DNA from 2 places in the Tessaracoccus flavescens genome. Region 2 is predicted to be linked to the other one. Evidence: riboswitches for the same ligand, from Rfam matches in the RefSeq annotation. Region 2 holds a riboswitch; the other holds the start of a gene.

Region 1 (3,393 bases), 180 kb from region 2:
CGAGCTCTCCCCCAGCTGGCCGAGGGCGGCGATGGCGGCGAGCCTCACGGCGGGCTCCGCGTCAGCGGCGGCCTCCTCGAGTTTTGCGGCCGCGGAGGCGGCCTCCTCGCCCAGGTGGCCGAGCGACTCGGCGGCGTGCTCGCGCACCTCGGCGTCCCCGCTGGAGAGCGCACTGATGAGGGCGGGAACGGAGGCGTCGCCGAGGGAGTGGAAGGCGTTGGTGAGCGCGTCGCGCTGGTGCAGGTCCCCGTCACCGAGGCGGGTGGCCAGCAGGTCGACGGCGGAGGCTCCTCCCGTGTTGACCGCGGCGCGGTAGGCCTTGATCGCCACATCGGGGTCCTCGTCGGCGACGAGGCGGCTCACCGCCTCGAAGTGCCGGGAGTCTCCCACCTTCGAGATGACGTGGGCGGCGGTGCGCCGCTCGCCCGGGTCGTCGCTGCCGACCATCTCGAGCAGGACGGGGCCGGCCGTCTCGGCGTGCTGGACGATCGCCCAGGTGAGGTCCTCGCGGACGCAGGAGTTCTCCTCGACGCGGATCCGGTCGAGAAGGGCAGGCACGACGCTCGGATCCGAGGCCGCGCCCATGGCGAGTGCCGCCTCGCGGCGGTCGCTGCCCTCGGGGCTGCCGAGGGCCTGAATCAGGGTAGTGGTCGTTGCATTCATGTCCTCGACGCTAAACCCTTACGTCGCGTGAGGGTCAAATGCCCCCTGGCGTCGCAGGTCACCAGCACCTCCGGGCCATCCACTCACGCTGGGCGGCAACAACTGCACCGGGCGACACTAGACTGATCACGCAGTCCGACCAGGAGAACCACTTGCCCAAATCGACAGTCCGCCGATACCTGAAGCTGTTGGCGCCCGGGACACCGCTGCGCGCTGGCATCGACCGGATCCTGCACGGACGTACCGGCGCGCTGATCGTGCTCGGGAACAACACCCAGGTGCAGCAGGTCTCCTCGGGAGGGTTCAAGATCGGGGTCGAGTGCACCGAGCAGTCCCTGCGCGAGCTCGCGAAGCTCGACGGCGCGATCGTGCTGTCGAACGACCTGTCCCACATCGTCGCCGCGGGCGTGCACCTCGTGCCTGCCGGTGACCTCCCGACCGCCGAGACGGGCACCCGGCACCGCTCCGCCGACCGGACGGCCCAGGTGGCCCGGATCCCCGTCGTGACCGTTTCCGCCTCGATGTCGACGGTCTCGATGTTCCACGAGGGTCACCGCCACATCGTCGAGACCGTCCCGCAGGTCATCTCGCGGGCCAACCAGACGCTCGCCGCTCTCTCCAGGGTGGTCACCCGGCTCGGCGACCTGATGGACCAGTTCACGCCGCTCGAGATGGCCGAGACCGTCACCCTGCGCGACCTCACCCACGTCGTCCACCGTCTCGAACTGACCCGACGACTCTCCTCGGAGATGCAGTTCCACATCGATCTGCTCGGCATCGAGGGCAGGATGGTCGCGCTCCAGCACGCCGAACTGGCCGCCAACTTCTACGGCATCGGCGACCTGCTGGTGGCCGACTACGCGGGCAACGTGTCGGATCCATCCGAGTTCGACCTCGCGAAGCTGCACAACTTCTCCCCAGAGGAGCTGTTCAGCGGGCAACTGGTCGCGGAACGACTCGGTTTCGGCACCGGCGCCAACCTCGAACAGCACGTCGAGACGCGCGGCATCCGCCTGCTCACGAAGGTCGGCAGGCTGCCAGCGTCTCTTGTCACCAAACTCATCGACGACTTCACGCTGCAGGAGCTGTTCGGCGCCTCGGTGAGTGTCCTGATGGAGATCGAGGGGATCGGCCCCACGCGCGCGCGCCAGATCCGCGACGCCCTGCTGCGCATCACTGAGACGAGTTGATCGGTCTGAGCGCCGGCGGCTAGGCTGGAAGCCACACAGGGGAGCGCCTCGAGGCGCTGAGAGTGCGGACAGAGCCGCAGACCCTCAAACCTGATCCGGCTAGCACCGGCGTAGGGAGTGGGACCTCCCCGGCATGTGCCGGGCCTCCGAGAGGAGAGAAATCATGAAACCGCTGTCAACGGCTGTCATCGCCGGCGCACTGATCGCGCTCAGCGCCTGCGGAACCCCGGCGCAGGAGCAGACGGGGAACCCGGGTGCACCCAGCGAGAGCGAAACGCTCACCGTCGTCACCCACGACGCGTTCACGCTTCCCGACGAGTTGAAGGAGAAGTTCGCCGAGGAATCGGGCTACAAGGTCACCTATGTCGCGCCGGGGGACTCCGGAACACTGGTCAACCAACTCGTGCTCACCAAGGACGCACCGCTGGGCGATGTCGTCTACGGCATCGACAACACCTTCGCCTCGCGCGCAAGCGATGAGGGAGTGCTGGTCGACTACGAGTCGCCCGCCCTTCCCGGGAACGCGCAGCAGTTCGCGGCGGACCAGCTGACCCCGATCGACTTCGGCGACGTGTGCATCAACGCCGACAAGGCCTGGTTCGAGGAGCGGAAGCTGGACGTGCCCACCACGCTCGACGACCTGACCGACCCCGAGTACAAGGACCTCCTCGTGCTCACCAATCCGGCCTCGTCCTCCCCCGGCCTGGCCTTCCTGCTCGCCACCATCGGGGCCAAGGGCGAGGACGGCTATCTCGACTACTGGAAGGCGCTGCAGGACAACGGCGCGAAGATCGACTCCGACTGGACGGAGGCCTACTACACCGACTTCTCCGGAGCCGACGGTGACGGTCCCCGTCCGCTCGTGTTGAGCTACGCGACCTCGCCCGCCTACACGGTCGACGGCGAGTCGAGCACGACCGAGGCCCTGCTCGGCACCTGTTTCCGGCAGATCGAATACGCGGGGATCCTGAAGGGTGCCGCCAACGAGATCGGCGCGCGCAAGTTCATCGACTTCATGCTCAGCCCGGAGGTGCAGTCGGCGATTCCGGAGAACCTCTACATGTATCCCGCCGTGATCGACACCGAACTGCCGGAGGACTGGGCGCGGTTCGCGCCGTTGGCCAGCAGCCCGATCGAGGTCCCGGCCGAGGAGATCGGGGCGAACCGGGACCGCTGGATCCAGGAATGGACCGAGGCCATCGGCTGAGCCGGGGCGCCGGGTGGGTCGGCTGGATCCTGATCGCCGCCGTCCCGCTCGCGTTCCTGGCCGTCTTCTTCGCCTGGCCGGCCGCGGCGCTGATCCTGCGCGGCTTCCATGACGGGGCGTCCTGGAGCCTCGACGGTTTCACCGCCGTGTTCTCCTCCTCCCGCACCTGGAAGGCGGTCGGCTTCACGCTCGCCTCGGCGACGGCGTCGACCGCGCTCTGCCTCGCTCTTGGGGTGCCCGGCGCCTATCTGCTCTACCGGACCAACTTCCGGGGGAGGTCGGCTCTGCGGGCGCTGGTCACCGTCCCGTTCGTGCTGCCGACCGTCGTGGTGG
Region 2 (3,393 bases):
CCCATGTCGTCGTCGAGCCGGACACCGGGCTGATGACGATGGTGAAGCTGACGAAGACCAACGGGGCCGAGCACTCCGACGCCGCGGTGGGTGCCGACCTGGTCACCACCGACTCCACCCTCACCGCCACCCCTGACGCGCCGGTGCAGGTGCTCGGCGACTCCGCCTACGCCTCCGGTGACATGCTGGCCACGCTCGATGCCCGCAAGTGGGAACCGGTCCTCAAACCCTGGCCGCTGCGGCCGGCTGTCGAGGGCGGGTTCACCCTGGACGACTTCATCCACGACCCGGTCGCCGGGACGTTGACCTGCCCGGCCGGGCTCACCCGCGGCGTCAGTGCCAAGGGCAAGGTGACCTTCGGCGCCGCGTGCGCCGGCTGTCCGCTGCGGCAGCGGTGCACCACCGCCGAACGTGGCCGCAAGGTCACCCTGGGTGAGCACCACCAGCTCCAACGACAGCACCGCGAACGAGCCACCGACCCGGACTTCCAGGCCGTCTACCGACGGCACCGGCCGATGGTCGAACGCTCCATCGCCTGGCTCACGCGCGGAGCACGCCGCGTGCCCTACCGGGGCGTGGCCAAGAACGACGCCTGGCTGCACCACCGCGCCGCCGGTCTCAACCTGCGACGCCTCCTCAACCTCGGGCTCACCGTCCAGGACGGGACCTGGGCCATCGCCTGAGGGTGGGACCGGGGGCCGCTGGGCCCTTGCCACGCCGCCCCGATCGAGCGCAGGATGGCCTCAGGCGGGCGGAACGACCCCGACTGTCGCACCCCAGGGTGCTGACCTCACTGCCGCAAAGACGGCCTTGGCGGCGCTCCGCCCGCCCCCCTCACGCCATACCCGCCTCAGATCACACCTTGTTCAGCGCCCTCCTAGGTCAGGAGGCGTTGGCGAAGCGCTTCGCCGAACGGGCCTTCGCCTTCTCGGCCTCGGTCTCGCGGTCCTTCGGAGGCGCCGGGGTGACGAGGTCCTCGAGCAGGTGCGCGGTGATGTGGGCGATCTCCTCGACGGCGCGGTTGAAGACCTCCTCGTTGGCCTTGCTCGGCTTCGTCGCCCCGGAGACCTTGCGGACGTACTGCAGCGCGGCGGCGCGCACCTCGTCCGAGGTGGCGGGCGGCTCGAAGTTGTTCAGGGGGCGGATGTTGCGGCACATGCCTTCAGCCTACGTCGGCGTCGCTCGATTTCGGCTCGGCGGCGGCTACAGCTCGTCGGGATCGGCGCGGTTGGCCTGTTCGACGCCCACCACGCCGGACAGGTCCATCAACTGGGCCATCACGTCGCGCGTCGAGGGCCCGCCCTGGAAGCGCATCTCGGCCCGGATGACCCTGTCACCGTCCTCGCCCTTCTTCTGCTTCGTGGTCAGCAGGGTGGTGCGGCAACCCATCGCGGTCGCCTCCTCCAGGATGGTGCGCAGCACGCCCTTCCCGTCCTCATAGGTCACCACGACGGTGGAGTGGTCGCCCGCCTGTGGCATCAGCCGGGCGATCCGCGGGCCGAGCAGAGCGGCGACGAAGTGGAGCAGCGTGGCAAGCACGGCGAGCGGGATCAGTCCGGAGCCGCAGGCCATGCCGATCGCTGCCGCAAGCCAGATGGAGGCGGCGGTCGTGAGGCCGCGCACCACGTCGCGGTTGACGAAGATCAGGCCTGCGCCGAGGAAGCCGATGCCGCTGACGATCTGCGCGGCGATGCGCGAGGGGTCTCGTGTCACCTGATACTCGGCGAGGTAGACGAAGCCCTCCACCGAGATCAGCGTGAACACGCACGCCCCGAGGCCCACCAGCGCATGCGTGCGGATGCCCGCCGACTTGTGCTGGAACTGGCGTTCCATGCCGATGACGGCGCACAGGACGAAGGCGATGCTCGCGAGCAGCACCTGGGTCGGTACCTGTCCCCAGTCGAAGAGTCCCATTGGAGCACCCTAGCGCCGCTCCCAGGCGCTCAGCCCGGGGCGTCACCTCCCGTTACCGAACCGGGTGGCGCTGCTAGGCTGGCTGGCGCCGGGGTGCCCCACACGGGGGCTGAGATCACACCCGCAACACCTGATCTAGGTCGTGCTAGCGAAGGGAGCAAGATGAGCCAGGTCACCGCCGTCCTCGAAGAACTGCAGAGGACAACGCCGTTGGTGCACTGCATGACCAACACCGTCGTGCCGGAGGTGACGGCCAACGTGCTGCTCGCCATCGGCGCGGCACCGGCCATGATTGACCTGCCGGAGGAGGCCGAGATCTTCGCGGGCATCGCCTCGGCCCTTCTGGTCAACGTCGGCAACGGCTCCGCCGAACAGCATGCGGGCATGCGCCGGGCCGCGCCTGCCGCCGTCGCCGCGGGGAAGCCGTGGGTGCTCGACCCGGTCGCCGTCGGAGCCCTCCCCGTGCGGACGGCTCTGGCCCGGGACCTCCTCGCCGACCGGCCCACCGCCATCCGAGGCAACGCCTCCGAGATCCTCGGCCTCGCAGGCACGAGCTCAGGTGGGCGAGGCGTCGACTCGACGGACGAGGCCGAGGCGGCGCTCGACACGGCCCGTCAGCTCGCCGGCGACACCGGCGCGATAATCGCCGTCTCCGGTCCGGTCGACCTGGTCGTCTCCGCAGGCCGGGTCACCCGCATCGACGGCGGAAGCGCCATGATGCCGCTGGTGATCGGCACCGGCTGTGCCCTCGGCGCGACCGTCGCCGCCTGTCTCGGGGCGGCCCGCCCGGCCGGCCTGGACGAGCATGACGCGGTCGTCGCCGCCCATGCCCTCTTCGGCATGGCAGGCAGGATCGCCGGCCACGAGGCGGTCTCGCCCGGCTCGTTCCGGACGGCGTGGATCGACGCGCTGCACGGCTGGAAGCCCGGCGACATCGGTCAGTGGACCACGATCACGGAGGCGTGAATGCAGGCGAGACCTGATGAGGCCGCGAAGATCGACTGGCGGCTCTACTTCGTCACGGACACCGCGCTGTGCGGCGGCCCCGACCGCGTCGCACACGTCGTCGAGCAGGCCGTCCTCGGCGGCGCCGGAGTCATCCAGATCCGCGACAAGACCATGACCGACGACGAGTTCGCCCAGCTCACCCGCGACTGCATCCTTGCCACCGACCGCGCCTTCGACGCCACCGGCCGCAGGGCGGCGGTGTTCGTCAACGACCGGCTCTCCATCGCCGACCGGTTCGGGCTGCACCTGCACCTGGGGCAGAGCGACGGCGATCCCGAACACGCGCGCCACGTGATGGGCGAGGACACCCTGATCGGGCTGTCCATCTCCAACGACGACCAGCTGGCCGCCGAGCTCGCCGACCCGACGGCCGACGTGCTCGGCATCTCCCCCGTGTGGGCGACGCCGACGAAGAAGGACACCGACCCCGCACTCGGCCTCGACGGCGCCCGCCGGATCGTGCACACCACC

Evidence for each region. A riboswitch is a leader RNA that binds a small molecule or an ion and turns the genes downstream of it on or off. The one in region 2 is predicted to bind thiamine pyrophosphate.
Region 1: it holds a riboswitch for thiamine pyrophosphate, as region 2 does, so the genes downstream of both, BW733_RS04625 (thiamine ABC transporter substrate-binding protein) here and thiM (hydroxyethylthiazole kinase) in region 2, are expected to answer to the same signal.

Annotation. Positions count from the first base shown of each region.
Region 1 is NZ_CP019607.1:944,259-947,651, forward strand. Features, by position in the region: gene BW733_RS04615 (HEAT repeat domain-containing protein) at 1-663, opposite strand, end outside; gene disA (DNA integrity scanning diadenylate cyclase DisA) at 816-1,853, shown strand; TPP riboswitch at 1,881-1,987, shown strand; gene BW733_RS04625 (thiamine ABC transporter substrate-binding protein) at 2,017-3,060, shown strand; gene BW733_RS04630 (ABC transporter permease) at 3,039-3,393, shown strand, end outside.
Region 2 is NZ_CP019607.1:1,121,499-1,124,891, forward strand. Features, by position in the region: gene BW733_RS05500 (IS1182 family transposase) at 1-683, shown strand, start outside; gene BW733_RS05505 (DUF2277 domain-containing protein) at 883-1,158, opposite strand; gene BW733_RS05510 (MgtC/SapB family protein) at 1,204-1,914, opposite strand; TPP riboswitch at 1,994-2,088, shown strand; gene thiM (hydroxyethylthiazole kinase) at 2,077-2,880, shown strand; gene thiE (thiamine phosphate synthase) at 2,881-3,393, shown strand, end outside.